DNA from 2 places in the Novosphingobium sp. ES2-1 genome. Region 2 is predicted to be linked to the other one. Evidence: predicted binding sites of a transcription regulator. Region 2 holds the regulator's gene; the other holds the start of a gene.
What was found. Region 2 encodes LexA, which represses DNA repair genes until DNA is damaged. Its sites were predicted from a motif close to GTTCCNCNCTTGTTCT; they were not measured.

Region 1 (8,804 bases), 750 kb from region 2:
GAGCGGCAGCAGCGACACGCCAGCCAAGGGCGGCGCGCAGCAGGACCGCAAGGCCCGCGCCGCGGCGCGCGAGACGTACAAGGCGCTGCAGAAAGCACAGACCGAAGCGGAAAAGCGCGTGGCCAAACTGCAGGCCGAACTGGCGCAGATCGACCGCGCGATGTTCGAGCCGGGCAGCGCCGCGCCGGAATTCGCCAAGCTCACCATGAGTGACCTGTCACAGCGGCGAAGCAAGGTTGCGCAGGCGCTGGAGGAAGCGGAACTGGCGTGGCTGGAAGCTGGCGAGGCGCTAGAGGGGGCCAACTGAGGCCCGCCGACAGCAGCGCCGAGGGCGACGTTCCGCACCGCAGCAGCCCGAGGGGTTTACGCGGTTTACACGGTTCAGGGGCGCTTTGCTCTCCGCGTTCCTCCTCCGGCGTCGCCGCGCAGGCGGGGACCTCGGTCGGTTTACGGACCGCTTCGGGTTTCTCGCTTTCGTTCCGTAACGACAACGAGGCCCCCGCCTGCGCGGGGGAGCAGGCTTCCCTGATTTCGGTCTGATCTTCCTCATCCTCTTCCCCGAACAGGGCGTGGAGCGTGGCTTCGCGGCGGTTCTGGGCGGCGGACCAGCTTTCGCGGGCGAGCTGGCGGGCGCTTTCCATGTGGGCGTCGTGGGCTTCCTGCCAGTCGTCCCAGGCCTCGTCGGGCTCGTCGTCGGCGGGATAGGGGAAGGCGCGCTTGAAGTCCTGTTCGGCCTGCTTCTCGCAAGCCTTCAGGAAGCGGTCCTGCGCCGGGTCGGCAAAGCCGGTGGCGGCGGCGACGTCGGCGCCCTCGGCCAGAGCAAGCAGCATGCGGTCGAAGTCCTCGGCAAGGTGGTGGATTTCCCTCGGCGCCTGCGCCGCGCGGGCGTCGAGCCGGGCGAGGTGCGCAAGGAGCAGGCGCGCGTCGAAGCGCCGCCGCTCGCCCACCGCCTCGCCCCGGAACCAGATCGTCTCGGTAGTGCCGTGGAGCGCACGGGTGGCGAGCACCTGCTCGGCCGCCTCGCGCGCATGGAGCAGCGCAGCGTCCCACGCGGCGGCAAAGGCCGGATCGCGGCGACGGCGGACATAGGCCGTCTGCGAGGACACCCCCGCCACCTGCGCCGCCGCGCGCACCTGCCCGTGGCGGCTGAGATGCTCGAGAAACAGCGCGATGCGCGTGGGCGTGAACTGGTTGGGGTGGAGAAGTGCTGAAGCATTCTCCCCTCCCGCAAGCGGGAGGGGCCGGGGGTGGGCCCTTCCTTCTTCTTCCCTGAACGCGAAAGCCCCTTCGCCTACCGGCGAATGCCCACCACACCCTTGTTCGCCTACCGGCGAATGCCCACCCCTAACCCCTCCCGCCTGCGGGAGGGGAATTGAAGCCACGCGCCCCCGCCCCTTCGCGCCAACCGCAGGCAAAGCATCATCAGGCAGCCCGATATCCCGGCTCGCGGGAATCCACCCGCGCCCAAAGGAGGAAGGCTGATGCGGATCGGCTGCGTGCGGCATGGGCGGCTCCCGTTTAGAACGAAACGGGAACTTCTAGGCGAGGATGGGGGGTGTAGGAAAATGGTTTTACGCAAGGATGTAGCTCGAAGCCATGGCAAAGAAGAAACGCTTCAGTCTCAGAACAACCCACGAGTGCACCCATCACCATTAGACTTTGCTTGAAACCAAATGCCTCGCTATAAATCTGAAGAAACGAAACAGGTGAATTTTATGACCTATGAAGCAATGCTCATGGCTGGTGGAAAAGCGCTCTGGGAAGCCTCAAAAACGCCACTAAGCAACATGATGAAAGTTAAAATAGACGAGCTAAGAGTCGATCTAACGAACATTTTTTCAGGCAGTATCAATGTAGCTAAAAATCGATGCTCTTCTGTAAAGAATATTATATATCGTGGAACTCCTGCTAACCTGCGCGATCTATATGTCAACATAAATTTTGCTATCGATGAGAATGAAGTAACAGACGATACTTTGCAGGACGCAATTTTAAATAGAAAAAAAATAATTATATCTGGCAGAGCCGGCTTTCGAAAAACAATGTTCATGAAATGGTCTACACTTAATATAATTGAATCCCATGAACAACATCAACTTTATCCTATATTTTTCGAACTTAGGAATATCGATGAAAAGCATGCGGAAATGCCGTTCGAAAGCATACTATTTGACAATTCCGCCTCGTCGAAGGACAAATCAACTTTTCAGCAATTCATAATTGGATTGCAAAGAGGTTTCTTTTTAATTACCTTGGATGCCTTTGATGAGATAAATCCAAAATTCCGCGAAAGAGTTCTGCAGAACCTAACAAGGTTTATTAGGGATTACCCCGAATGCGGAATAGTTTTGTCTACAAGGCCAGATGACCAGATAGAAAGCATCCAGGAGTTTTCTGTTTACCGTAGTCTATCGATGAATCAGGCCCAGATTATTGAAGTTATCTCGAAAATTGACTTTGATGACACGATCAAAACTAATCTTATTTCAAAATTAAATTCCGGATACTTTGAGCGCAACAAAGACTTCCTCATAAGCCCCCTTATGGCGACAATCATGCTTCTTTCCTTCAGCAATAGTGCGGATATTCCGAATCGCCAAACTTTATTCTACAAAGAAGCCTTTGAGTCGCTGTACCTACGTCATGACGTCCATAAAGGTTCATTCCGTCGTGAATACCATTCAAAGCTACAGATCGATCAATTCGAAAAAGTTTTCTCTGTTTTTTGCTATAATACTCTTCGGGAGAACGAGCTGGAGTTTGATTACACAAAGCTCATCGCTAGGTTTCGTCAGGCACTCGGCTACTTTGGGCACGAAGTAGACCCAGAGGAATTTGCAAAAGATGTCATTCACGTAGCAAGCTTAATAGTAAAGGATGGAAATCAATATGAATTTTCACACAAAAGCTTTCAAGAATATTTTGCAGCGCGCTTTCTACAGGACTATAGGGGACCAGATATCTTCGAAAAGATAGACGGAGTCAGCAGAGGAATTTATAATAGAAATCTGATGGGATTCTTAGCTGAACTTAGCGAAGACCTTTTTGAAAGAGAATGGCTCTTAAAGCGGTGCAACTTATGGCTTGATTCAGTCGGTCGCGTTAGGTTAAATACCAAAAGCGGCTTAAGGACCTATTTTGAGAATACATATCAAAGTTTAGGATACTCTTATTCCGGTCGCATCCTTAATTATGGACTGGGTTGGGGCAAGGAGTCTTGTGGATGGCTTTCGCTGATAGAAAGTGTTTACACGGACCTTGTTTTTGCGAATTCCGTATTTTTAAGAACATTTAGATCTTTGGATGTCATCGCTGATTTGATCCCCCCCGATGACCGGAAAGCGAGTATTCTATACAACGAGTTTGTCGCGAGATCTAAGCTGGTCCAGGAGAGGGAGGGAAGCTCTATCGAAAACGATTGTGCTGACGTAAAAGCTAAGGACGCGCCTTGGCTTATTTACAGTGGATTGCATGAGGCATTTCAAGAGACCCGTCAGAGCGTTAAAGCTCTCGTCAAGCAGATTTACGCGAACCAAGAACGGCGCGCCCAGTCCTTCAGCAGAATTGAGAATTCTAAACGGAAATGGGAATTGCAGTGAGACGTGCAAAATCCCCAATTAGCCCTCACTATAAGTATTCCCGAGGCCAAGCGTCCGCGAGTAGCGGCGTTGCGCCGACATCCTTGGACAGACTCAGGATGAGCGGGGCTTGGGCGGTGATGTGGTTTTCACCTGCTTGGTCATCCTGAACTTGGTTCAGGATCCATTTTGCCGATTATGCCTCCGCTTGTGGGCAAGGATGGACCCTGAGCCGCGTTCAGGGTGACGGGGTTTGTGTTTCGACGTGGTGGTGTTGCGAGGGTGCCCCTCGACCATCCTGCGGATGGTCCCCCTCCCTCCTTCGACAGGCTCAGGATGAGCGGACGGGGAGGAACTGGGGTCCCCCTCCCTCCTTCGACAGGCCCAGGATGAGCGGGTGAGGGAGGAATTAGCGTTTCAGCAACGGGGCCATGTATTGGCCGGTGAAGCTGCGGGGGTTCTGGGCCACCTGCTCCGGGGTGCCTTCCGCCACGATTTCGCCGCCTCTCACGCCGCCTTCGGGGCCGAGGTCGATGATCCAGTCGGCGGTCTTGATGACGTCGAGGTTGTGTTCGATCACGACGACCGAGTTGCCCTGTTCGACGAGGCGGTGGAGGACTTCGAGGAGCTTGCGCACGTCTTCGAAGTGGAGGCCGGTGGTGGGCTCGTCGAGGATGTAGAGCGTCTGCCCGGTGCTGCGGCGGGCGAGTTCCTTGGCGAGCTTGACGCGCTGGGCTTCGCCGCCCGATAGCGTCGTCGCCTGCTGGCCGACCTTGACGTAGCCCAGACCCACTTCGTTGAGCATGTGCATGCGGTCCCGGATCGGGGGCACGGCCTTGAAGAACTCCTCGGCGTCCTCGATCGTCATGTCGAGCACGTCGGCGATGGAGAGGCCCTTGAACTTCACCTCGAGCGTTTCGCGGTTGTAGCGCTTGCCGTCACACTCCTCGCACGTGACGTAAACGTCGGGCAGGAAGTGCATCTCGATCTTGATCAGGCCATCGCCCTGGCACTTCTCGCAGCGGCCGCCTTTCACATTGAAGCTGAAGCGGCCGGCCTTGTAGCCGCGCGCGGCGCTTTCGGGGAGGCCGGCGAACCAGTCACGGATGAGGGTGAAGGCGCCGGTGTACGTCGCGGGGTTGGAGCGCGGGGTGCGGCCGATGGGCGACTGGTCGATCTCGATCACCTTGTCGCAGTGTTCAAGCCCGGTGACGCGATCGTGCGCGCCGGCGATCACGCGCGCGCCATTGAGCGTGCGGGCGGCGACGGCGTGGAGCGTGTCGATGGTGAAGCTCGACTTGCCCGAGCCGGAGACGCCGGTGACGCAGGTGAAGGTGCCCAAGGGGATCCTGGCGCTGACGTTCTGGAGGTTGTTGGCGCGGGCGCCCTCCACGCCGATGAACAGGCCGTTGCCCTTGCGGCGGGTCTTGGGGACCTCGATCTTCCGCGCGCCGGTGAGGTACTGGCCGGTGAGGCTGTTGGGGTTGTTGAGGATATCGTCCAGCGTGCCCTGCGCGACGATCTCGCCACCATGGACGCCCGCGCCGGGGCCAAGATCGACGACGTGGTCAGCCGTGCGGATGGCGTCCTCGTCATGCTCGACCACGATCACGGTGTTGCCGAGATCGCGCAGGCGCTTGAGGGTTTCGAGGAGGCGGTCATTGTCGCGCTGGTGGAGGCCGATGGAGGGTTCGTCGAGCACGTAGAGCACGCCCGAGAGGCCCGAGCCGATCTGGCTGGCGAGGCGGATGCGCTGGCTCTCGCCGCCCGAGAGGGTGCCCGAGGTGCGATCGAGGTTGAGGTAATCGAGGCCGACGTTGTTGAGGAAGCCGAGACGCTCGTTGATTTCCTTGAGGATGGCCCTGGCGATCTGGCTCTGCTGGCTGGTGAGCTGGCTATCGAGATTGGCGTACCATTCGACCGCAGCGGCGACGGAAAGGCGGGTGACCGAGGAAATGTCGCGCCCGGCGACCTTGACCGACAGCGCCTCGGGCTTGAGGCGCTTGCCTTCGCAGGTCTCGCACGGTTGCGCGGTCTGGAACTTGCCCAGCTCCTCGCGCATCCAGGCGCTTTCGGTTTGCAGCATGCGGCGGTTGAGGTTGCCGATCACGCCTTCGAAGGCCTTGTTGACGGTGTAGCTCTTCTTCCCGTCGATGAAGGTCAGCGGCACGGCCTTGCCGGCGGTGCCATAGAGGATGACGATCTTGACCTCGGCCGGCAGCGCGTCCCATGGCGTATCGAGGCTGAAGCCGAAATGCGCGGCGAGGCTGGCGAGGACCTGCATGTAATAGGGCGACGGCGGGTTGGACTTCGCCCAGGGGACGACGGCGCCCTGCTTCAAGGAGAGGTTCTCGTTCGGCACGACGAGTTGCGGATCGAACAGCAGCTTTTCGCCGAGGCCGTCGCAGGCGGGGCATGCGCCCTGGGGGGCGTTGAACGAGAACAGGCGCGGTTCGATGGACTCGATGGTGAAGCCGCTGACGGGGCAGGCGAACTTTTCGGAGAAGACGATGCGGTTGGCGGCAAGGCCGGTCTTCTTCATTCCCGTCTTCTGGGCGCCCTTCTTGCCATTGGCGTCCGATTCTTCCTCGCGGCCGGGGACGACGCCATCGGCGAGATCGACGTAGGCAAGGCCGTCGGCCAGCTTGAGGGCCTGTTCGAAGCTGTCGGCCAGGCGGGTCTGGATGCCGTCGCGGACGGCAATACGGTCAACCACCACCTCGATGTCGTGCTTGAGCTTCTTGTCGAGCGCAGGCGCGTCCTCGATCGGCATGATCTCGCCGTTGATGCGGACGCGGGTGTAGCCGGCCTTCTGCCATTCGGCGAGCTCGCGGCGGTATTCGCCCTTGCGGCCGCGCACGACCGGGGCGAGCAGGTAGGCGCGGGTGCCTTCGGGCAGGGCCATGACGCGGTCGACCATCTGGCTGACGGTCTGCGCGCTGATCGGCTCGCCGGTGGCGGGGCTGTAGGGCACGCCGATGCGCGCCCAGAGCAGGCGCATGTAGTCGTAGACCTCGGTGACGGTGGCGACGGTCGAGCGCGGGTTGCGGCTGGTGGTCTTCTGCTCGATGGAGATGGCAGGGGAGAGGCCGTCGATATGCTCGACATCGGGCTTCTGCATCATCTCGAGGAACTGGCGCGCATAGGCGCTGAGCGATTCCACGTAGCGGCGCTGGCCCTCGGCATAGATCGTGTCGAACGCGAGGCTCGACTTGCCCGAGCCCGAGAGGCCGGTGATGACGATCAGGCTATCGCGGGGGAGATCGACGTCGATCCCCTTGAGATTGTGTTCACGGGCGCCGCGGACGGAAATGGTAGTGAGAGACATGCGCGGCGGTGTTCCATATTTGTTCGGGTTTCGCAAGGGATTCGGACGCGAGTGCCGGCCCGGTTGCAAGCGCCATGTGGGGAGCGGACCATTGCAGTGCAATATGGGCTTTCGGGGGCACGGTTTCGCTTCCCCATCCCCGGTCGCGACGAAAGGGACGGTGGCTGCGACCGGGTGCCAACGGTTCGGCGCAAGGTGGATTGCGCGGGTGCCGCGGCCGCGGGATGAAGCAGCGATAACATGAGGGTCTCGGGAATGAACGTGCGGATGATGTGCAGCGCGCTGGCGCTTGGGGTTGTGGCTCTGCCGGGCGTGGCGCTGGCCGACGATCCCCATGACCCGCAGATGCGCACGCAGGCCGCGCGCGAACGCGACCGGGCGATCATCCGCAAGCTCAACCAGCAGGAACTAGCCCGCGTGCGCGAGCGCGATGCCCGCTATGCGAAAGACTGGGCGGCGTGGCGCCAGCACAACGCCCGCAGTGGCCGTGGAGGCCGCGATGCCGACCGCGGCTATGCCCAGGCCCAGGACGATTACGAGCAGCGCATGGCCGAATGGCGCCGCGCGGTGGCGGCGTGCCGTGCGGGGCGCTACGAATACTGCGCGCGTTGATTGGGACGCGGTGGATCAGGGCACTGTCTGGCCAAGCAGTACGCCAGCCAGATCGTATCTCGCTCCGGACGAGAGAGGCTGCTGAATCAGCCAGTTAGCGCCGACTTCGTTGGCCGAAGGTCCATAGAAACGTCCATCGATAGTGCCGGTCGATCCACCGGAGTTGCCGCTGCCGACAAAGTGGACGCCGGTCAGCTTCGACGTGAAATCGTAGCTGCCGAAATCGACTGTCTGGCTGGTCCCGACCTGCTGACCTGATAGAGCCAGACGGGTCGTGATCGCGCCGGTCGCGAAGTTTGCGGCGAGATCGGCGGTGCCAATGACGTCGAACAGCTTGCGCAAGTTGTTGCTTCCAGTCTGCGCCCCGGTACCGTAGGCCAGCCCCCGGTAATTGGCTGATCCGGTACGCGGCATCGCGGTAGCCGCGGTTTCACTGCCGAACAGGAAAAAGACGCGACGATCGACGTCGGAGAGGAGTGACGTGGGATCGCTTGCCGGCGCGCCGCTATGATCGTTGATCGCAAAGCGCGCGAAGCTGGCATAAGACAACGGCAGTTCGTTCTGCCCGTATTTGTAGACATGGAGCGTGTTGGTGACCGCCCCTTGTGTGATCCGATAGACGTCGAACCTCGCGTTGCTTTCGGCAGCGATCTTCTCGGCTCCGGTAAACGTGTAGCGCACCGGATCAACGCTGTATTCGATGGTCGTGGTGAGGATCGAGTAAGTTGATTTGACCGGATTCCAGGTGATGGCCAGTTTCGCTGTTACCGGATCGAGATCGAATATCGAGTTTCTGGCCGCGCCGCCCAGCCCAGCCTTGCCGAGATCGCTGATCACTCCATAAGACCATGTTGACGGGGTAGCATAGGCAGACAGCGGATCCTGGCCACCAGAGAGGCTGGAATCCTTGACGCCGAGAATGGTGCCGGTGAATTGTCCTCCAGCGCCCTTGGCGGAGAAGGCAAGGCCAAGTTCGACGCCCTTCGGTCCGTAAAACGCGCCGGTGATTGCGCCGGTGCTTCGGTCCTGCGTGTAATTGATGGAAATCGAACCGCTGATGCTGTTCGTCGTGGACGACAAAGTGCCGGCGCCTGAGAAAGCGCCGCCCAAACGGTCTGGCTGATTTTCGGGATAGAAGCTTCCCTTATAGCTAACCGTGCCCGAGCCGAGATCTACGTTCAGCTTGCCGACGCCAAAGATTGCTCGCTCTGATTCAGCAAACGAGGTGCCGAACAGATCGAGGCGGTAAGATGCAGTCCCGGTTCGGACAAGCTCGGCATCGGGGG
Region 2 (8,804 bases):
CACACCCGTTCGAACGGGGGCTCTGGCTGGTGGTGGCCTTTGCCGCAGGCATCGTGCTGTGGGTAGCGCTTCCCTCCCGCTCCGACTGGATTGCCGCACTGTTGGCGCTTGGGGCCATCGCCATCCTTGCCCTGCTGGCGATCAATGCCGAGAAGCGGCCTCACCTGCGCCTCGCCGTGGCAGGACTGGCGATCATGGTGGCTGCCGGCGAGGTCACCATCTGGACGCGCTCCGCGCTGGTGGGGCAACCGGGCATAGCGAGACCGCAGGTTTCGGGTCTTTCCGGAGAAGTTCTTGAACGACGGGAGGAGCCGGCAAAGGCGCGCGCGCGCCTCGTATTGCGGGTGATGCTGGATGGCCTGGCCGATCCTGTCCGCGTGCGGGTCAACCTGCCTTACGACAAGGATCCGGGCGATGTGGCTGAGGGTGCCCGGATCGTCCTGCGTGCGCGGCTGATGCCGCCAGCCGCTCCCATGCTTCCGGGCGCGTACGATTTTGCTCGCAGGGCCTGGTTCGATGGCCTTGCAGCGACGGGAACGGTGCTGGGCGATGTGCGCGAGTGGTCGGAAGATCAGATCGTGATACCACGCTTCGCAGCTTGCAGAAGTCGCTGGCCGAGCATGTCCGCTCACGGTTGACCGGATCGGCGGGGACAATTGCGGCCGCATTTGCCAGCGGGGATCGCGGGGCGATTGCTGCCAGCGATGAAGACGCCATGCGCGATGCGGGACTGACCCACCTCCTGTCGATCAGCGGCTTGCATGTCAGCGCGCTGGTGGGGGCCGTCTATTGGCTGGTTGCGCGCTTGCTCGCGCTCTTTCCCTGGGTTGCGCTCAGGATCCGCGTGCCTCTTGCAGCTGCGCTGGCAGGCGCCCTGGCAGGATTTGGCTATACCTTGCTGACCGGAGCGGAAGTGCCCACCATCCGGTCGTGCATCGGGGCATTGCTTGTCCTTGGTGCGCTGGCCTTGGGACGCGATCCACTATCGATGCGAATGGTCGCGGTTGGCGGCTTTGTCGTCATGCTGTTCTGGCCCGATGCCGTCCTTGGCCCCAGCTTCCAGATGAGTTTCGCGGCCGTGATTGCGATCATCGCCTTTCACTCGGCGGGCCCGGTCCGCTCGTTCCTCACCGGTGAACACCATGGGCCCCTGGTCCGGGCTGGGCGAAGCTTCGTAATGTTGCTGGCTACCGGCATGGTCATTGAACTCGCACTGATGCCAATCGGCCTGTTCCATTTTCATCGCGCTGGCGTTTATGGCTCGCTGGCAAACGTCATTGCCATTCCGCTGACCACTTTCGTGACCATGCCGCTGATCGGCTTGGCCCTGGTGTTTGATCTCGCAGGCCTTGGCGCACCGGTTTGGTGGCTGGTTGGCAAGTCCCTCGATCTGCTGCTGGCGCTGGCACACTTCGTGGCATCACAACCCGGCTCAGTAACTGCAATGCCGCCCTTCGAAACATGGAGCTACGCGCTGTTCCTCGTCGGCATGTTGTGGCTGGCACTCTGGGTGGGCAAGGTGCGCCTTCTTGGCACCATACCCGCCGGTCTTGCCATCACCGCCATGGTCCTGACGCCGCGGCCCGATGTGCTTGTCACCGGTGATGGCCATCATGTCGGCATAGCCGGCGAAGGATCGGACCTGATCGTCCTGCGCATGGGAAGGGGCGATTACATGCGGGACAACTTGCTCGAACTTGCCGGAATGGAAGGCAGCCTTCGTCGCCTCGATGAATGGCCGGGTGCTCGCTGCAATGAAGACTTCTGCGTTGCAGTCGTGCTAAGAAACGAACGGCGTTTTACGCTCCTGATGGCCCGCAGCCGAAACTACATTGACGACATGGCGCTTGCGGCGGCCTGCGAGCGGGCCGACATCGTCATTGCCGAGCGACGCCTTCCGGCATCGTGCCGCCCGCGTATGCTGAAGGCAGACCGACCCAATCTCGCCAATACGGGAGGCATATCCATCGATCTTGCCTCTGGCCGGATTCGCACCGTAGCGGAAACGCAGGGCCAGCATGGTTGGTATCGCTGGCCAGTACCGCGCCCGACGCTCAGCCAAACGCACCTCCACGACGCCGGAGCCGAAACGCCAGATGCGTCTGATGCAACCGTGCCGGTAACGGCGCCAGTGGCTTCCAAGCGATGAATGCGACCCAGGGCGGTCCATTCCCTTGTCCGGCGGGCGATAATCTTGGAGCAGCGCTCCATTCCGCCAGACTTGCCGGGCGAACCTGACGTTCGCCCGGCTCAATTCATCAGGGGAGGACCCAGCGCACCGAACCGACGTAGCTCCCCGCAGTCGGCATGCCGTCGCTGCCAAGTGCAGGAGTGAACCGCGCCCGCGCGCTGACTTTCGTGCATGTCGCTGCATCAAGGTCAGGAGACCCGCTCGATCCGGTAATCTCGCATCCCGTGACGCGGCCATCCACGCCTATCGAGAGCCGAAAGCGGGTTAGTCCTTCCCTTTCCTCTCTGATTGCGGCCGAGGGATAGTCGCGGTCCGAGACCCATGAGCCCGGCGATCCCTTCGGCGATGCTGTGCGCACGGCAAAGCTCGGCGAGGGAGAGGGGCGGGGCTCGGGCAGGACGTTCGGGATAGGGTCGACTGGTGTGATCGGGATGACCTCGATATCCCGGACTGTGCTTGAAGGATCCACCGGCGTAATCGCGATGTCGGGGCGGGGGGCCACCAGCGAGCGGCTGTCAGGCTGTGGGGAAGGTTTCACGTCCGGCGGCGGCACGACAGGCGTTACCTTCACCTCCTCGTCCTCCCACTGCTTGGCAGGAAGTCGGTCCGTCAGGATCGTGACCATGCTGTTGGCGAACCCTGAAGCAATCGCCCAGATCGCCACTCCATGAAGCAGCCCGACCGCGATGAAGGTCTGTGTCTGCCTGCGTCTCGTATTCTCGATTGCATAAGCCATTGGCAACACCTCTTCCGTTGCCGACGCCCCATGTTCTGGCGGGCCGTCCCGGAAAGGGGCGCCCCATGGCGGGGCATTCGGTAACAGCGGATACTATACCTCACACTGGACCACATCCAGAAGAATCTCAACCAAATCGATTGATATTTGCCATAACTTGCTGATGCAAAAAAGCCGCCGCGCATTTCCTGCGCAGCGGCCTTTGTCATCAGGCACGCCCGATGGCCGGGCGCTATGTTGCAACAAACGTCAGTGGTAGCGCCGCAACAAGCCTGCAAGCTTGCCCTGCACGGTCACCTCGTCGGGGCGATAGAACTGAGGATCATAGGCAGCGTTGGCGGGATCCAGCCGAACCATGCCCTTTTCGTGATGGAGATACTTGAGCGTGGCCTCTTCCCCGCGCACAAGTGCAACCACGATCTCGCCATCGCGCGCCATATCGGTCTTGCGGACAAGCGCGTAATCGCCATCGAAGATCCCGGCTTCAACCATCGAGTCACCGGACACTTCGAGTGCGTAATGCTCTCCTGCGCCCAGTAGCGCGGCAGGAACCGGCAGGGTCGCCGTCGTCTCAAGCGCTTCGATTGGCACACCGGCTGCAATCTTGCCGTGCAGCGGCAGCTCGATCACGTCGTTTGCCGCCACAGGCACGGGAGGCGCTTTTGGTGCAGGACGAAGCGCCGTGACGCTTCCGCCCGTTGCTCCACCATCTGCATTGGCAATCTGCCGAACGGCGCTCTGCTTGCCCACCGCGCTGTCTGGCTGGCGGAGGACTTCGAGTGCCCGTGCGCGGTTGGGGAGGCGGCGGATGAAGCCACGCTCTTCAAGCGCCGAGATCAGCCGGTGGACGCCCGACTTGGACTTCAGATCGAGCGCTTCCTTCATCTCCTCGAACGAGGGGGAGATGCCCGACTCTTCAAGCCGGACCTGAATGAAGGTGAGCAGTTCGTGCTGCTTGCGCGTCAACATCGGCGGCCACTCCGCAATGCGCGGCTTCGAGGCAAAGCCGCTGGTCTTTCATGGACCGGGAGTGAATGTTCCATCCCGGCGAACGAATGCGGAACGGATAAGCAACCTGTTGCGACTCGTCAAGCAATTCCGCCATTTTCGAGGAGGTAGATAGGAACATCCGTTCCGGCCGGTTTGGCCTCGGCCCCTGCTTCACGCACGGCCAACGCGTTGGCCCTTGAAAGTGGAGAGAGCGCTCCGGAATCCTGGAGCGGGTCGAGCCTTACCGACGCTCCGTCCCATATCGCGCGCAGGAACTCCATTCGGCTCCCGCCCTGCGCCAGTGGCTCTGCAAGCCGGGCTGGGACGGCTTTTGGCAAAGGCGCACTCGCGCCGAGCATCGCTCTCAACAGGGGGAGCATGAACAGGTAGGCCGTGACGAAGGCCGAGGCGGGATTGCCGGGCAGGCCGAGAATGATCTGGGATCCACGCGTTGCCACCAGCAGCGGCTTGCCCGGCTTGATGCCGATGCGCCAGAAGTCGATCGAGGCGCCAACGGCCTCGAGCGCCGGGCGAACGAGATCGTGATCCCCGACTGACGCCCCGCCGCTTGTGACGATGATGTCCGAGTTGTTTGCCGCGTCCAGCGCGCGGACCAATTCTGCGAGTTCGTCCGCCACAGGACCGGCATGGCGGATATCGACCGGCAGGGAGGCGGCCATCGCACAGAGCATCGGCCCGTTGCTGGCGGGAAGCTGGTGCAGGTCGGGCAGGTGGCCGGGAGCAACCAGTTCGTCGCCGCTGTCGATGACGGCCAGGCTGACACGCCGGCGCACGGGGAGATGGCTGTGGCCACCGGCGATGGCGAGCGCGATTTGCGCAGGGCTAATGCGGCTACCCGCAGAGATCAGCGTTTCGCGAGAGCTGAAATCCATGCCTGCGGGTCGAACGTGGCGCGAAGCGGGCTGCGGTGGCTCGCCGGTCAAGCTCAGCTCGTTGCCGTTGCGCGCGCTGTCCTCCTGAAGCATCACCATGTCCGCGCCTTTGGGCAGTATGGCGCCAGTGCTGATGCGGGTGGCTTCACCGGGGCCGACCTCGCCGCCGAAGGGGTGGCCGGCCGCGCTTTCACCGATCACGCGCCACGGGCCCGGAAGATCGGCGCTGCGCATGGCATAGCCGTCCATCGCCGAAAGGGCTGCCGCTGGCTGCGTGCGCCGGGCAAGGAGGTCCTCGGCGAGGTAATGGCCAAGGCATTCGGCAACCGAGCGATGCTCCAGCGGAAGCGAGGGGGCGAGCGCGAGCAGGCGGGCCTGCGCCTCGGCGAGGGGCAGTGGCGGCGCTTTCATTCCGGAGCGCGCCAGGTTCCGGACTTGCCGCCCCGCTTCTCGATCAGACGGACACTTTCGATCACCATGCCTTTGTCGAGAGCCTTGGCCATGTCGTAGATCGTCAGCAGGGCGAGGCTCACCGCCGTCAACGCTTCCATTTCTACGCCCGTGCGACCGGTCAACGAAGCGGTGGCGGTGCATTCGATGCCGTCGGCTATGAAGGCGAAATCGATGTTGACCGCATCGAGCGCCAGCGGATGGCAGAGCGGGATGAGGTCGCCGGTCCTTTTCGCCGCCATGATCCCGGCAATCCGCGCTGGGCCAAGCACATCGCCTTTCGGAGCATTGCCGGACCTGATCGCCTCGAGCGTGGCGTCAGACATGCGGATCATACCACGCGCAATCGCGACGCGGTGCGTCTCGGTCTTGCCGCCGACGTCGACCATGCGAGCGGTGCCATTCGAATCGAGATGGGTGAGGTCGTTCATCGTTGTCCCTGGAATGCTGAATGGGGGTTTACGGGGTTTACACTGTCCAGAGAGAACTGCGGAACGGGAGTTGGAACGCAGTTTTGGCGCGGATTTCCGGGGCTTTCAAGGTGCTTCGCTGACAGTCGGCACCATGGCAAAAACCTGCCCTGTAGGAAAGCGTTTCCAATCCGAAGTGACTACATATTGGGATTTCGTTAGCCTTCTGCCGCAATAAGCACATTGATGAATACTGTGCAGAACAAGAAGCGTGTTGCCATCATGATTGATGGCGAGAACGTGCCCGCAAGCACGATGTCAAAGATTGAAGCGATCGCAACGTCGTTGGGGGACGTGCAGTTGCGCCGTGTCTATGGAAACTTTGCAAACGGGGCGAATGGCGAATGGATAGACCATTCCAAAGACCATCCGCTCGATGTGAGACAGGTTACACCTTCAAAGAACAAGAAGAACACCACCGACATCGCCTTGGCTGTCGAGACAGTCGAAATCGTCCTGCGCAAGGGGTTTGATTGCGTCTGCATTGCATCGAATGACCGTGACTTTCAGCCACTTGTCGAATTTCTGCGCAGGGAGGGCGCCGAAGTGCATGGTTTCGGCGGTGATGCCGCTGACCTGAAACTCCGAAACAGTTGCTCGAAATACCATATCGTTCTGAACACGAGGAAGGCTGCCGCAACATCCTCTGAGAAAGTCGAGAAACCAACGGCAGCTGCGACCAAAGCCAAGCCCCCGCAAGAGCCGTCCAAATCGGAAGCCGCCAACTGGGCCAAAGTCAGGGAAGCTTTGAACGAGTTGGCCAGCCAGCGGGAATGGGTGGCATTGCCGGAGCTCGCTACCGTCCTGAGCAAGGCGAAGCTCCAACCCGCCTCGTTCGGATCAAGGAGCTGGCTGCAAGTGTTCAAGAAGGACGGCCGCTTCGCCGTTGAAAAGATTGCGGGTTCCACCCAATCGCAGGTGCGGTTGGTGGCCTGACGTCACTTGCCGCCCTGCCAGCGCTCGCTATTGTCCCAAGTGTCAATAACGGGAGCGGTGGATGCGGAAGCGGTGGGTTTTGTTAGGAGCGGTCGTGCTGGCCGGAGGTGCCGGGTTTGCCTCGCTTGACAAGGAAACGCGGGGAATTCTTCTTGCGCTACCGACCAATGCCGACGTGCTGTCTTGGCGGGAAGGGCAGCGTGATGCGGCTTTCCGGGCGATGGACAGGTTGCCGTTTCTGGCCAAGGCCAACACGATTGCGCCTGCGGCCGAACCTTTGCCTCTTCCAGCAGGCAAGCCGCTGACCGTGCCGGGACTGGACGAATACATGGCAAGCCAGCGCACGGCGGGGTTGGTGATCGTGCAGGATGGCAAAGTGCGATTGGAGCGCTACGGGCTGGACTTCGATGCCAAGGGTCGTTGGACCAGCTTTTCGGTGGCGAAGTCATTCACCTCGACCCTTGTCGGCGCAGCCTTGCAGGATGGCGCGATCAGGAGCCTGGACGACAAGGTCAGCCAGTATATTCCTGGCCTCAAGGGCAGCGCTTACGATGACGTGAGCGTGCGACAGCTGCTGACCATGTCATCAGGCGTACGCTGGAACGAGGATTACGAAGACCCGAAGTCGGATGTTGCCGAGTTCAATCGGGCCCAGCCGGAGGACGGCCTCGATGCCACCGTCAGCTATATGCGCAAGCTGCCGCGCGCCCATCCGCCCGGGGAGGTGTGGCATTACAACACTGGCGAGACCAACCTGATCGGCGTGCTTGTGAGTTCGGCCACCGGCAAGTCATTGTCCGCCTATTTGCAGGAGAAGGTCTGGCAACCTGCCGGAATGGAAGCCGAGGCGACGTGGCTGTTGGGGAAGACCGGGCTCGAGATCGGTGGTTGCTGTCTGCAGGCCGCGACACGCGATTACGCAAGGTTCGGCCTGTTTGTGCTGAACGGTGGCAAGGGGCGCGATGGCAGGCAGATCGTGCCGTCGGACTGGTTCGCACAGGCGACGACCAAGCAGAGGGATATCGGCCGGGCAGGGCGCGGCTATGGCTTCCAGTGGTGGACCAATGACGATGGCACTTTCGCCGCCCAAGGCATCTTCGGCCAGGGCATCTTCATTGACCCCAAGCGCAAACTGGTGATTGCCAGCAATTCGGATTGGCCGCGCGCCAGCGCCGGACCACAGCCCGAGGCGCGCGAAAGCTTCTATCGGAAGGTCCAGGCCTTGATCGACGCGGGCAACTAGAGCGGTTTCCGCCCTAGCCCAGACGGTCAGCTTGCGATCGGCAACCTGACCGTTCCGTCCTGATCCCGCTCCATCGGAGAATAGGCGACGACTGCATTCAACGGCAGATCGCCGTAGATATGCGGGAAAAGCTGGCCGCCGCGCGACGGCTCCCACTTTACCGCAGAGCCAAGTGCGGCGAGATCGACGGCGGCGACGTGGAGATCGTCCTGCCCTGCGAAGTGCTTGTCGACGGTTTCGGTCAGCTGCGCCTCGGTCGACAGGTGGATGTAGCCATCCGCCAGATCGACCGCGGCACCCTTGAACACGCCGTCCGCTTCAAGCTGCGCCATCTGCGGGCCGGTCAGGACCTTGTAGGCGAGGAGGGGGAGGTCAGTCATTCGGCGGTGCCGTCTTCCGGTGCGGCGGGTGCTGCGCTTTCATCGCCGCTGCTGGGCTCGGTCGTCTCGGCATCCTCGCCTTCGCCTTCGGCAAGACGCACGGCGCTGACGACATGTTCGTCGCCCGAGACGTTGAACAGGCGCACGCCCGCCGAGCCGCGACCGATCACGCGAAGCGAATCGAGCGGCAGGCGGATCAGCTTGGCCTGATCGGTGACGAGCATGAGCTGGTCGGCCTGCGTCGCCGGGAAGCTGGCCACGACCGGGCCGTTGCGGGCAATGTTGTCGATATTGGTGATGCCCTGACCGCCACGTCCGGTGCGGCGGTATTCATAGGCCGAGGACATCTTGCCGTAGCCATTGGCGCAGACGGTAAGGATGAACTGTTCGCGTGCCTGAAGTTCGGCATAGCGCTCGGCTGACAAGGCCGGTTCGCCTTCCTTCTCGCCCTTCCAGGGTGCGAAGCGGACGTAGTCCTCGCGCTCGTCAGGCGTGGTGCCGACGCGGTGCAGGAT

Region 1: a site for LexA is predicted at 6,917-6,932, ahead of uvrA (excinuclease ABC subunit UvrA). Genes of this name have one in related genera too.

The regions. Positions count from the first base shown of each region.
Region 1 covers NZ_CP063445.1:2,204,918-2,213,721, forward strand. Annotated here, with positions in the region: gene IM701_RS10695 (ABC-F family ATP-binding cassette domain-containing protein) at 1-307, shown strand, start outside; gene IM701_RS10700 (hypothetical protein) at 201-1,382, opposite strand; gene IM701_RS10705 (NACHT domain-containing NTPase) at 1,716-3,599, shown strand; gene uvrA (excinuclease ABC subunit UvrA) at 3,988-6,906, opposite strand; gene IM701_RS10715 (hypothetical protein) at 7,147-7,518, shown strand; gene IM701_RS10720 (transferrin-binding protein-like solute binding protein) at 7,534-8,804, opposite strand, start outside.
Region 2 covers NZ_CP063445.1:1,458,636-1,467,439, forward strand. Annotated here, with positions in the region: gene IM701_RS21840 (DUF4131 domain-containing protein) at 1-638, shown strand, start outside; gene IM701_RS06950 (ComEC/Rec2 family competence protein) at 560-2,149, shown strand; gene IM701_RS06955 (energy transducer TonB) at 2,259-2,927, opposite strand; gene lexA (transcriptional repressor LexA) at 3,177-3,896, opposite strand; gene IM701_RS06965 (molybdopterin molybdotransferase MoeA) at 4,016-5,221, opposite strand; gene moaC (cyclic pyranopterin monophosphate synthase MoaC) at 5,218-5,691, opposite strand; gene IM701_RS06975 (NYN domain-containing protein) at 5,917-6,666, shown strand; gene IM701_RS06980 (serine hydrolase) at 6,728-7,909, shown strand; gene IM701_RS06985 (DUF952 domain-containing protein) at 7,936-8,289, opposite strand; gene gyrA (DNA gyrase subunit A) at 8,286-8,804, opposite strand, start outside.